Regions from separate parts of the Pseudoalteromonas sp. BSi20429 genome, predicted to be linked through region 1. Evidence: predicted binding sites of a transcription regulator. Region 1 holds the regulator's gene; each other region holds the start of a gene.
The links. The regulator sigma-54, encoded in region 1, starts transcription at its own class of promoters, with help from an activator protein. The targets are predictions, from matches to a motif close to GTTGGCACGNNNNTNGNNT.
Positions count from the first base shown of each region.

Region 2: the regulator sigma-54 is predicted to act here: its motif matches at 2,361-2,379, upstream of P20429_RS13590 (flagellar basal body rod protein FlgF).
Region 3: the regulator sigma-54 is predicted to act here: its motif matches at 1,527-1,545, upstream of fliE (flagellar hook-basal body complex protein FliE).

Region 1 is NZ_BADV01000010.1:15,999-20,195, reverse strand. Features, by position in the region: gene lptA (lipopolysaccharide transport periplasmic protein LptA) at 1-58, shown strand, start outside; gene lptB (LPS export ABC transporter ATP-binding protein) at 55-780, shown strand; gene P20429_RS17605 (RNA polymerase factor sigma-54) at 850-2,349, shown strand; gene hpf (ribosome hibernation promoting factor) at 2,376-2,663, shown strand; gene ptsN (PTS IIA-like nitrogen regulatory protein PtsN) at 2,668-3,120, shown strand; gene rapZ (RNase adapter RapZ) at 3,139-3,984, shown strand; gene P20429_RS17625 (HPr family phosphocarrier protein) at 4,027-4,197, shown strand, end outside.
Region 2 is NZ_BADV01000025.1:4,339-8,535, forward strand. Features, by position in the region: gene flgC (flagellar basal body rod protein FlgC) at 1-134, shown strand, start outside; gene P20429_RS13600 (flagellar hook assembly protein FlgD) at 148-828, shown strand; gene flgE (flagellar hook protein FlgE) at 888-2,258, shown strand; gene P20429_RS13590 (flagellar basal body rod protein FlgF) at 2,416-3,159, shown strand; gene flgG (flagellar basal-body rod protein FlgG) at 3,181-3,969, shown strand; gene flgH (flagellar basal body L-ring protein FlgH) at 3,986-4,197, shown strand, end outside.
Region 3 is NZ_BADV01000026.1:4,884-9,080, forward strand. Features, by position in the region: gene P20429_RS13505 (sigma-54 dependent transcriptional regulator) at 1-1,428, shown strand, start outside; gene fliE (flagellar hook-basal body complex protein FliE) at 1,585-1,917, shown strand; gene fliF (flagellar basal-body MS-ring/collar protein FliF) at 1,938-3,653, shown strand; gene fliG (flagellar motor switch protein FliG) at 3,646-4,197, shown strand, end outside.

The DNA.
Region 1 (4,197 bases):
AATTTTAGTGCCAATCGAGACTAAAAAAAGTAAAAAAAGCGACAAAGGTCAACCATGAGCACATTAAAAGCAGAGCTATTAGCAAAGAGCTATAAAGGCCGTGAAGTTGTAAAAAACGTCGGCCTTGAAGTCAAAGCTGGCAGTATTGTTGGCTTACTTGGCCCTAACGGCGCAGGTAAAACCACCACGTTTTATATGATAGTAGGACTTGTACCTAGCGACAAAGGTAAAATATCGATAGACGATAACGATATTACTCTTTTACCTATGCATAGTCGTGCTAGATTAGGCATTGGCTACTTACCGCAAGAGTCTTCAATATTCAGAAAGCTGACTGTTTATCAAAACTTAATGGCCATTTTAGAAACGCGCAAAGAGTTAAATAAACAAGCTAGAGAAGACACTCTCGATAAATTATTAGATGAATTTAGCATACAACACATTCGTGATAGCCAAGGTATGGCATTGTCAGGAGGCGAACGTCGTCGTGTTGAAATAGCACGTGCGCTGGCAGCAGATCCTAAATTTATATTACTGGATGAACCATTTGCAGGTGTTGACCCGATTTCGGTATTAGACATAAAGAAAATAATAGAACATCTTAAAAATCGTGGGATTGGTGTATTAATCACCGATCATAACGTAAGAGAAACCCTTGATGTTTGTGAAAAAGCCTACATTGTTTCTCATGGGGAGCTGATTGCATCAGGTACTCCAGAACACGTATTAAATGATAAAACAGTACGCGATGTTTACTTAGGCGAGCAATTTAGGCTGTAACATTTACGCCATGTCTTTAAGCATCTGCTAGTATTAATTATAACAACATAAAAGGATTGTTAGAGATACATGAGGCAATCACTACAGCTGCGCATGGGCCAGCAACTTACAATGACTCCACAGCTGCAACAAGCTATTCGTTTGTTGCAACTCAGTACATTGGATCTCCAGCAAGAAATACAAGAAGCTCTCGACAGCAACCCGCTATTAGAGGTTGAAGAAGCAGACTATTCAGAAGACGCTGCAGGTAAAAACGAGCAAAAAGCAGATACAGATGACATAACTGTTAGCGCATCTGCCGATGATGCTCCAAGCGAATACGAACAAGATAGTGGTGAAGCACTTGCAAAAGACACGCTAAGTGACGACATGGCTATGGATGTTAGTTGGGATGAGTACATGAGTGCCGCCCCAGCAGCATCATCGGGTCCGATGCCTGAAGACGAATCAATATACCAAGGCGCCTCTACTGAAACGCTCCATGAGTATTTAATGTGGCAGTTACAACTAACGCCATTTAGCCCTACAGACGAAGCTATTGCTATTGCGATTGTAGAAGCCGTCGATGATTCAGGTATTTTAACACTAAGCTGCGAAGAGATTTTAGAAAGCTTTAATCAAGAAAACGAAGATGATAACGAAGTCGAACTTGATGAAATTGAAGCTGTATTAAAACGCATCCAACTGTTTGATCCTGTTGGTATTGCTGCACGTAGTTTACAAGAGTGTTTGTGTATTCAGCTTAACCAGTTTGACAAAGAAACACCTTACATTAATGAAACAAAAATGATTTTAACCGAGCATATTGATTTATTAGCTGCTCGTGACTATCGTACATTAATGAAGAAAACTAAGCTCAAAGAAGAAGAGCTTAAAGAAGTAATGACATTAATACATACTCTTAGCCCTAAACCAGCAGATACTATTGTAAGAGAAGAATCTGAGTATGTTATTCCCGATGTGTCAGTTAAAAAAATTAAAGGCCGCTGGGTTGTTGAGTTAAACCCAGATAGCATGCCTAAAATTCGTGTTAATAGCCAATACGCTGCAATGTCTCGCACTGTAAAATCCAGTGGTGACAGCCAGTTTATTCGCTCGCATTTACAAGAAGCTAAATGGTTTATTAAAAGCTTAGAAAGTAGAAACGACACGCTATTAAAAGTAACAAATTGTATTGTTAAGCAACAACAAGGCTTTTTTGAACACGGTCCTGAAGCCATGAAACCAATGGTTTTAAATGATGTTGCTGAAATGGTAGAAATGCACGAATCAACAATTTCGCGCGTAACAACCCAAAAGTATATGCACACACCCCGTGGTATATTTGAGCTTAAATATTTTTTCTCAAGCCATGTAAGCACCGAAAACGGGGGTGAATGTTCATCTACAGCAATCCGTGCGCTTATCCGAAAATTAATCGCAGCAGAAAACTCAGCAAAACCATTGAGTGATAGCAAAATAGCGGATATATTGGCTGAGCAAGGAATTAAAGTAGCGAGACGTACAATCGCAAAATACCGCGAATCTCTGGCTATTCCACCGTCAAATCAGCGTAAAAGTTTGATTTAAGACGCAAAAAAAAGAGGGTAATGCTTATGCAACTAAACTTAACTGGTCGTCACGTAGAATTAACCGATTCACTAAGAGACTATATTAATACCAAATTTGCGAAGCTAGAAAGACACTCTGATCATATTAATAATGTTCATGTCATTCTCGATGTAGAAAAATTAAATCAAAAAGCAGAAGCCACCATACACGTAAGCGGTGCTGAGCTATTTGCCTCTACAGAACATCAAGATATGTATGCCGCCATTGACTCGTTGATCGACAAGCTCGATCGACAAGTAATTAAACACAAAGAGAAGCTTGCTCGACACTAATATGATGAAATTAAGCTCACTTATATGCCAGGACTGCAGCAAAGCTGCGGTCCTTTTTAATAGCAAAAAAAGAATTTTAGAGTTCATTAGCGAACTTGCTCACGACAAACTTCCGTATTTACCGCAACAAGATATTCTTAATGCTTTAATGAGCAGAGAAAAATTGGGTAGTACAGGTATAGGGCGTGGCATTGCCATTCCTCATGGAAGAATGAGCGGTGCAGAAGAGCCTTTGGCTTTAGTACTCGTTAGCGAAACTCCAATAAATTTTGATGCAATCGATAATCGCCCTGTTGATATTTTCGTCGCACTCATCGTACCAGATGGCGATAACCAGCAGCACTTAAAGACTCTAGCAACCATTGCTGATAAACTAAACAACAAAGATTTTTGTAAACAGTTACGCAGTGCAAAATCAGATGCTGAGCTTTACCAAGTTATTGTCAATCAATCATAGTTTTATAAAGGGTGTTAAATGGAGTTAATTATCATAAGCGGCCGTTCTGGTTCTGGAAAGTCGGTTGCTTTACGCGTTGTAGAAGATTTAGGTTATTATTGTGTAGATAATATTCCAGTTAACTTGCTTCCTTCATTAGTTCGCAGTGTGTCTGATAGCTACGATAAAATTGCTGTTAGCATTGATGTGCGTAACATCCCTAAACAACAAGATGAATTTAACGATATTCTTGAATACTTGCCAGGCTTTGCAAACCCTACGTTATTTTATTTAGATAGCGACGATCAAACATTGATCAAACGTTTTTCTGAAACTCGTAGATTACACCCACTATCAATTGACTCGTTGCCTCTTGATTTAGCCATCAAAAAAGAAAAAGAATTACTTGATGTATTAATCACCCGCGCCGACTTTATGATAGACACGACTGATTTGAGTGTTCATCAACTCGCTGAATCTATTCGTGAAAAGATTTTAGGTAAAAAAGATAAACAACTGATTGTCACGTTTGAATCGTTTGGTTTTAAACATGGCATACCAAAAGAAGCAGATTATGTATTTGATGCACGCTTTTTACCAAATCCACATTGGGAACCTGAATTAAAACCTTTAAATGGGTTAGATCAACCTGTTAAAGATTATTTGGCCAATCACAGCATAGTGCAAAAATTCACATGGCAAATTCAAACATTTGTACAAACATGGTTACCGCACTTAGAGCGAAATAACCGCAGTTATTTAACCATTGCTATTGGGTGTACAGGCGGACAACATCGCTCTGTATATTTAGCGCAAACTATCGGTGAAAGTTTTGCAATGACACATCCCAATGTGAAAATTCGCCATCGCGAACAAGAAAAATAATATAGCTGAATAATCACCTGTTCAGCTTAGGTAGAGTAAGTTATGCATTGTGAAGACACTTTTTTAATAAAAAACAAATTAGGATTGCACGCCAGAGCAGCCACCGTGCTTGCCCAATTGGCAGTGCAGTTTGATGCGACAATTACATTATTTCAAGATGACAAAGAAGCTGCAGGCGATAGCGTACTTGCACTAATGTTACTTGAAAGTAGC
Region 2 (4,197 bases), on a different contig from region 1:
ATAAACCCAACGTCAATGTTGTAGAGGAGATGGCAAATATGATTTCTGCCTCTCGTTCTTACCAAACAAACGTGCAAGTTGCTGATGCAGCAAAGCAAATGCTAAGTAAAACACTGTTGCTAGGGCAGCGGTAACCGAGGGTAGGTTATGAGTAACGATATTAGTACATCTTCATCCTATTTAGACTCTATACGCTGGCAAGAATCGCAAGTAGCGACCAGTGATAATGAGAGTGATGCGTTAACACAAGAAGACTTTTTCTCTTTGTTAACTCAGCAATTATCGTTTCAGGATCCCAGTAACCCTGCGGATAACGATCAAATGATTGCGCAAATGACTAGTTTCACAATGGCGCAAGGCATCAGCGATTTAAATTCAAATTTTGATAGCTTAGCGTCTTCTATGACATCAAATTCAGCATTGCAAGCATCAACACTTGTTGGCAAGCAAGCTTTACTTGAGTCAAACACCCTGGATTTAAATGAAACGGGTGATGCCAGAGGCTCTGCAGTGGCAGAAGAAGCCGTTGATAACTTAAAAATTAAAGTGACAGATGCATCAGGTCAGCTAGTGAGAACTATTGATATGGGTTCTCAATCAGCAGGTGCAGTACGTTTTGCGTGGGATGGCAAAAATGAAGCCGGTGAGCGTTTACCTGAAGGTGAATACTCAGTAACCGCCGAAGGAAGTACTGACGGCGAATTTTCAAGCTTGCCCATTGCTACATTCAAGAACATTGAAAGCGTTAATATTAATGGCTCAAGTGGCATTATTATTAACACTAAAGAAGGTGCGGTTAGGCTGACAGATGTAGCAGAAATCGCGTAATAAATTTTAGTATTTTTCGCCTGCTAGCAGGCCACAGACTAACAGGTTAGAGGTGAATTATGAGCTTCAATATTGCATTAACCGGCCTTGCTGCCGCGCAAAAAGATTTAGACGTAACGGCAAATAATATTGCAAACGTTAATACCACAGGTTTTAAAGAGTCACGCGCTGAGTTTGCCGATGTTTACGCTTCATCAGTGTTTAGCTCTGGTAAGACTAAAAATGGTGACGGTGTGCAAACAACCATGGTTGCGCAGCAGTTTCACCAAGGCTCACTGCAATTTACAAATAACTCACTTGATTTAGCAATCACTGGTGAAGGTTATTTTGCGATGACCGACGATTTATCTTCGCAAGATTTAACATATACACGTGCGGGTGCATTTAAGCTTAACCAAGATAACTTTATGGTTGACGCAAAAGGTAACTTTTTACAAGCATTCCCAGTTGATTCATCTACAGGTGATACAACGTCGGTAAGTTTGAGCACAACTGATCCAATTCAAATCCCTGATTCGTCTGGTTCACCTCGCGCAACAGAAAATGTATTTTTGTCGTTTAACTTAGATGCAACGGCGGATCCATCAGGTCTAGATTTTGACCCTACGTCTAGTGGTACTTATAACTCATCTACGTCAACAACAGTATATGATTCACTAGGTGAGCCGCACATCTTACAGTACTTTTTTGCTAAAGAAGATGATGCCGCAGCAGGTGGTACAGATAACAGTTGGGAAGTATACGCAACACTTGATGGCAAAGTAGTTGATGGCACAACTGGTGGAGAACAAACAACGACACCTTATACACCACTGACTACCCTAGGTTTTAACTCAAGTGGTTTGCCATCAACAACAGGTGGTGTGGCAAATACAAATACAACTACTTTTGATGAAATATTACTACCAGCGGGTTCTGGCGCTGGTTTATCAACATTACTAGACAATGGTGCAACTTTCCCTGGTACTGGTATTGAGCTTAACTGGCGCGATGAAAATAACACGGCAGGACGTATCCCAACTCAGTATTCAAGTGGTTTTGAAGTAAAAGCACTCGATCAAGATGGCTCAACAGTTGGTCGTTTAGCCGGAATTGATATTGGCACAGACGGTAAAATTGTCGCTTCTTACAGTAATGGTGACTCAACATTCCTAGGCCAAGTGGCTATGGTACGTTTTCCAAATTCACAAGGGTTATCACAAGTGGGTGATACAAGCTGGAAGCAAAGTATTGATTCAGGTGAACCTGTAGCGGGTGAAGCTGGTTCGGGTACATTTGGTGGAATTAACTCATCAGCGCTTGAGCAATCAAATACTAACCTTACAAACGAGCTTGTAGATTTAATTACTGCACAGCGTAATTACCAAGCAAACTCACGTGCGCTTGAAGTTAACTCAACTATTCAGCAAAGTATTTTGCAGATTCGATAAGCTAAACCCCATTAAATATATTAGGCTGCATTTTTGCAGCCTTTTTTATAAGTCCTCTTTGTAAGCCCTTCTAAATACCTCTCAATGTTGCGTCAAATTTAATCTGGCACCTATTTTGCATTTATAAGTTCAGAGATTTTTTATGTGAGTCGATACTATGGACAAAATGGTCTACATTGCGGCCTCTGGCGCCAAGCAAAGTCTACAAGGGCTTGCTTTAAAAGCCAATAATTTGGCGAATGCAAATACAACAGGATTTAAAGCAGACTTTGCGCAGGCGCGTTCTATGCAAGCGTTTGGCGAAGGTTTGCCTACACGTGTATTTTCAATGCAAGAGCGTCCGGGTTCAAACATGGTATCGGGTGGCATTGTTCAAACCGGGCGAGACTTAGATATCGCAATGAGCGATAACGCATGGCTTGCTGTGCAAGATGCCTCCGGTAATGAAGCTTACACAAAAGTGGGTACGTTAAACGTTACAGCTCAAGGTATGCTCGTAACCAGCCACGGTCGTCAAGTTATTGGCGAAGGGGGACCTGTTATTTTACCCGTCCCAGTCGAAAAAATAGGGTTTAGCCAAGATGGCGCTATTCAAGTTCGACCACAAGGCGCTCCCGCTAATTTTTTAGAAGAAATAGACACGCTTAGAGTGGTAGAAGCAAATAGCTCACAGCTCGAAAAAGGTAACGACGGTTTATTTAGACCAAAAGCAAATGTAACAGTAGATACCTCTGCCAATGTAAAAGTTTTAAGTGGTTCGCTTGAAATGTCGAATGTGAACCCGGTTCACGAAATGGTCGACATGATCAGCCACCAGCGCCAATTTGAATTACAAGTGAAATTAATGAAAACAGCTGAAGAAATTGACGAGCGTCAAGATCAGTTATTACGCATAGTTTAACTTTAAAGTGAGGACACGATTATGAATCCAGCATTGTGGATCAGTAAAACGGGGCTAGACGCTCAACAAACCGATATATCGGTTATCTCAAATAACTTAGCGAATGCGAGTACCGTAGGTTACAAAAAAAGCCGCGCTATATTTGAAGATTTACTTTATCAAAATATTAATCAGCCGGGCGGTCGTTCATCGCAAGATACCGAAATGCCATCAGGCTTAATGTTAGGTGCGGGTGCTAAAGTTGTAGCTAACCAAAAAGAGTTTACGCAAGGCAACATGTTGACCACCGAAAACTCACTAGATTGGATGATTTCTGGCGAAGGTTTTTTTGAAGTACTGCAACCAGATGGCAATATTGCTTACTCGCGCAATGGTCAGTTTACTACCGATGGCGATGGACGAATTGTAACATCGGGCGCAGGTTATGTGATTCAGCCAGAAATGAATGTACCAGATGACGCGCAATCAATTACGGTTTCGCAAGACGGCGAAGTATCTGTACGTGTTGCAGGCCAAGCCGATAACGTAGTCATTGGTCAGCTGACTATTAGTGACTTTATTAATCCATCGGGCCTTGAGCCAATTGGTCAAAACCTTTATACCGAAACCGCTGTAAGTGGTGCGCCGGTACAAGGTAACCCGGGTGTTGAAGGGTTAGGTAGCATTATTCAAGGTTCACTCGAAACATCAAACGTAAATGTAACTGAAGAGCTAGTAAACCTAATCGAAACTCAGCGTATTTACGAAATGAACTCAAAAGTAATTTCGGCCGTTGACGAAATGATGAGTTATATCAATCAACAGCTTTAATAAAGTAGGGGGAATTATGCGTAATATTATTTTATTTGCAGCGGGCACATTATTTTTAAGTGGCTGTATGTCTACGCAAAATAGTGAGGTAGTGCAGGATGACCCTTACTACGCACCTATGTACCCCGAGCCTATTTTAGAGCCGCTGGTAGCCACAGGTTCATTGTTTAATACTCATACATCAAACGACTTATATTCTGATAAAAAAGCGCTACGTACTGGCGATAT
Region 3 (4,197 bases), on a different contig from region 1:
CTTCGTGAAGCCTTAATAGACACCCTTGAAATGTCGGGTATTGAATGTGTTGCAGCCAACAGTGCTGAGCAAGCAATGTTACTGCTTAAAAAAGATCAATTTTCGCTTGTTGTAAGCGACGTGCAAATGGGCGCAATGAGTGGACTTGATTTACTACGCAGTATTAAATTAAACCACCCTGATTTACCTGTATTGATGATGACGGCGTACGCCACAATTGACGATGCGGTAGAGGCGATGCGCCTAGGTGCAATTGACTACATGGCTAAACCATTTGCACCTGAAGTGCTGTTAAATATGGTGAGCCGTTATTTGCCTGAAAAAGCAAAAGAAACCGACGGACCTATTGTTGCCGACCCAACTAGTATTCAATTATTGGAGCTTGCAAGTAAAGTAGCACGCTCTGATGCAAGTGTAATGGTACTTGGCCCAAGTGGTTCGGGTAAGGAAGTACTTGCGCGTTATATTCATGATAAGTCGAGCCGATGTAATGAGCCATTTGTAGCGATTAACTGCGCGGCTATTCCTGAAAATATGCTCGAAGCCACGTTATTTGGTTACGAAAAAGGAGCTTTTACGGGCGCGATTCAAGCATGTCCGGGTAAGTTTGAGCAAGCACAAGGCGGTACTATTTTACTTGATGAAATTACTGAGATGGACTTAGGGCTACAAGCTAAACTTTTACGCGTACTGCAAGAGCGTGAAGTAGAGCGTTTAGGGGGCCGTAAAACAATCCAGCTCGATGTACGTATTTTGGCAACCAGTAATCGTGATTTAAAAGAAGCCGTGTCTGAAAATCAGTTTAGAGAAGATTTATATTACAGGCTTAATGTTTTTCCACTAATGTGGCGTCCATTGTGCCAACGCCCTGGCGATATTATTGTATTGGCTAAGCATTTAATTGAGCGCCATATAAGTAAAAGCAAAGAGCCTATGGCGTATTTAGATAAAGCTGCCGAGCAAAAGTTACTGGCTCACGCGTGGCCTGGTAATGTGCGCGAGCTTGATAACGTTATACAGCGTGCACTTATATTGCGCACGGGTAACACAATAAACGAGCATGCTATTTTTATCGAAAACTTAGTATCTAATAACTTTGTTATGGAGCCATCATTGGCACCAGCGCAAATAGTATCGCCAACAGAATTAGCTCACGCAGATAAAGGCGTTGATAAAAGCACGCTAAGCTCTGCATATTATGATGAAAAATCGCATGCCGAGGATGAACCCAAACAAGGTTTACTAGCGGCAGATACCGGTAGCTATAAAGATGAGCTTAAAGACAAAGAGCATCGCATTATTTTAGAAACCCTTGCACGTTGCCAAGGTAAGCGTAAAGACGTTGCCGAAACGTTGGGCATAAGCCCACGAACTTTACGTTATAAACTAGCGCAAATGCGCGATTTAGGTATTTCACTTCCTGCATAGCCTCCTATAAACCCTAAGTTTGCGCTGCGAACTTAGGGTTGTCAAAACTCTGACTAACAAAAATTAAAGTTAACCTATTGTATTTTAATGATTAATTATTTGGCATGCTTTGTGCTTTATTACTTATAAGAGTTCACTGCGTGTCAGAGATAAATTATGAAAATTCAAAACAGTGCTGTATTTCAAGAAATGCAATCAATGGCTTTAGAAGCCGGCCGTAATAATCAAATAAATAAATTGCCGACTCAAGTTCAACCTACTTCTACTTCCCAGTTTGGCGACATGCTAAGTGATGCACTAAATTCAGTGCACGGATTACAACAAGATGCCGCTCAAAAAGTAACAGCAGTTGAGATGGGTGATCGAAGTGTATCGCTTGCTGAGGCGATGATTGCTTCTCAAAAATCGTCAGTTGCTTTTGAGGCTACAGTACAGGTTCGTAATAAACTTGTTGAAGCTTATAAAGAAATCATGAACATGCCTGTTTAATTAGGTAGTGGAGAATTATTGTGGCGCAATCTAACCAATCTACAGACCTAGCACTTGCTGGTGGCGGTATTGACCAAAGTGGTGGTGATGATCAACAAGAACAAAAATCAGGCTACTTAAGTGCTTTAAATGGTGTTGATGTATTGCGCCAAGTAACATTGGTTATAGCATTGGCTATTTGTTTAGCTATCGCGATTTTCATTATTATTTGGGCTCGTCAGCCAGATATGCGCCCGTTAGGCAAAATGCAAACTGAAGAGCTTATTCAAACGCTCGACTTTTTAGATGCGCAACAAATTGAATATCAACTAGATGGCAACGTTGTGTCGGTTGATGAAAGCGAATACCAAAATATTAAATTGTTAATGACCCGCGAAGGGTTAGAGCAAGGGCCAGCGTCGGGCTCTGACATAATTATGCAAGATATGGGCTTTGGTGTAAGCCAACGCTTAGAGCGCGAACGCCTAAAACATGGTCGAGAACAGCAGTTAGCACGCACCATTGAAGAACTTAACAACATTACTCGCGCCAAAGTATTGTTAGCCATTCCTAAAGAAAACGTATTTGCCCGCAGAGAAAAAAAACCATCAGCTACAGTTGTATTAACGCTTAAGCGTGGACGCTCACTCGACCGTGAAGAAGTAGATTCTGTTGTTGATATGATTGCTTCGGCAGTACAGGGTTTAGAGCCTATGCGAGTTACTGTTACCGATCAAAATGGTCGATTACTAAATTCAGGTTCGCAAAGCTCATTAGCAGCACGCTCTCGTAAAGAATACGATTTAGAACGTAAGCGCGAACAAGAGTATCTTGAAAAAATAGACAGTATTTTAATACCGGTTGTTGGGCTTGCAAACTATACAGCCCAAGTTGATTTGAGCATGGACTTTAGCTCGATTGAGGAAACTCAAAAGCGTTATAACCCAGACCTACCAGCGGTTAGAAGCGAAACCACATTTGAAGAAAATAACATTGGCGGCCTAGCTGTTGGTATTCCAGGTGCGCTTACAAATCAGCCACCGTTAAATTCGAACATTCCTGAGGTTGCGGGGCAAGGTGGTGCAGGCACAGCTACGTCACCAACACGCAGCCACAAAGAAGCCACACGTAATTATGAACTCGACACTACAATTTCTCATAAGCGCCAGCAAAGTGGTGTAATACGTAGGATAAGCGTATCAGTTGCTGTTGACTACATTGCTAAAGTGGGAGAAAACGGTGAAACAACCATGACTCCACGCTCGGTAGAGGCATTGTCAAATATTCGTCGCTTACTACAAGGTGGTGTAGGTTTTGATATGCAACGTGGTGATGCACTTGAAGTAGTGACAGTGCCGTTTGTACGTGAAGAAACAAATTTAGCAATAGAAGTGCCACTGTGGGAACAAGACTGGTTTATGAAAATAGCCCGCCTTGTATTAGGCGCCTTAGTTATCATTGTATTGATAATGGCAGTAGTAAAACCAATGCTTAAACGCTTAATTTACCCAGACGATACACTAGAAGAATACGACGAAGATGCATTAAGTTCAGGCGTAGATATTGGCGACAACACGCTTGATATGCTAAATAAAGACTTTGATTCTGCTTCGGTTGGTTTCTCAAGTGATGGTACACTGCAGTTACCGGATTTACATGGCGACGAAGATTTACTTAAAGCAATTCGTGCCCTTGTAGCTAACGAACCAGAACTATCATCACAAGTAGTCAAAGCGTGGTTAACAGAAGATGACTGATCAAGAACAAAAACAACTCCCGCCAGCCTTTGATGTTGATAAGCTAGATGGGGTAGATAAAGCCGCTATATTACTTTTGAGTTTATCAGAAGAAGATGCCGCGCAAATCCTTAAACACTTAGAACCTAAACAGGTGCAAAAAGTGGGTATGGCGATGGCTGGGTTACAGGACTTATCACAAGCTAAGATTAGCGCTGTACACAACTTGTTTATAGAACAAATTCAAAGCTTTAGTACCATTGGTTTTCAGTCAGAAGACTTTATTAAAAAAGCGCTTACAGCAGCACTTGGTGAAGACAAAGCCGCTAGCCTTATTGACCAAATTGTTATGGGCTCAGGCGCTAAAGGCTTGGATTCATTAAAATGGATGGACTCTAAGCAGGTAGCAAACATTATTCGTAATGAGCATCCACAAATTCAAACCATTGTATTATCGTACTTAGAGCCAGAGCAGTCTGCTGAAATTATTGCTCAGTTCCCTGAAAAAGTGCGCTTAGATTTAACCATGCGTATTGCAAACCTTGAAGAAGTTCAGCCGGCAGCA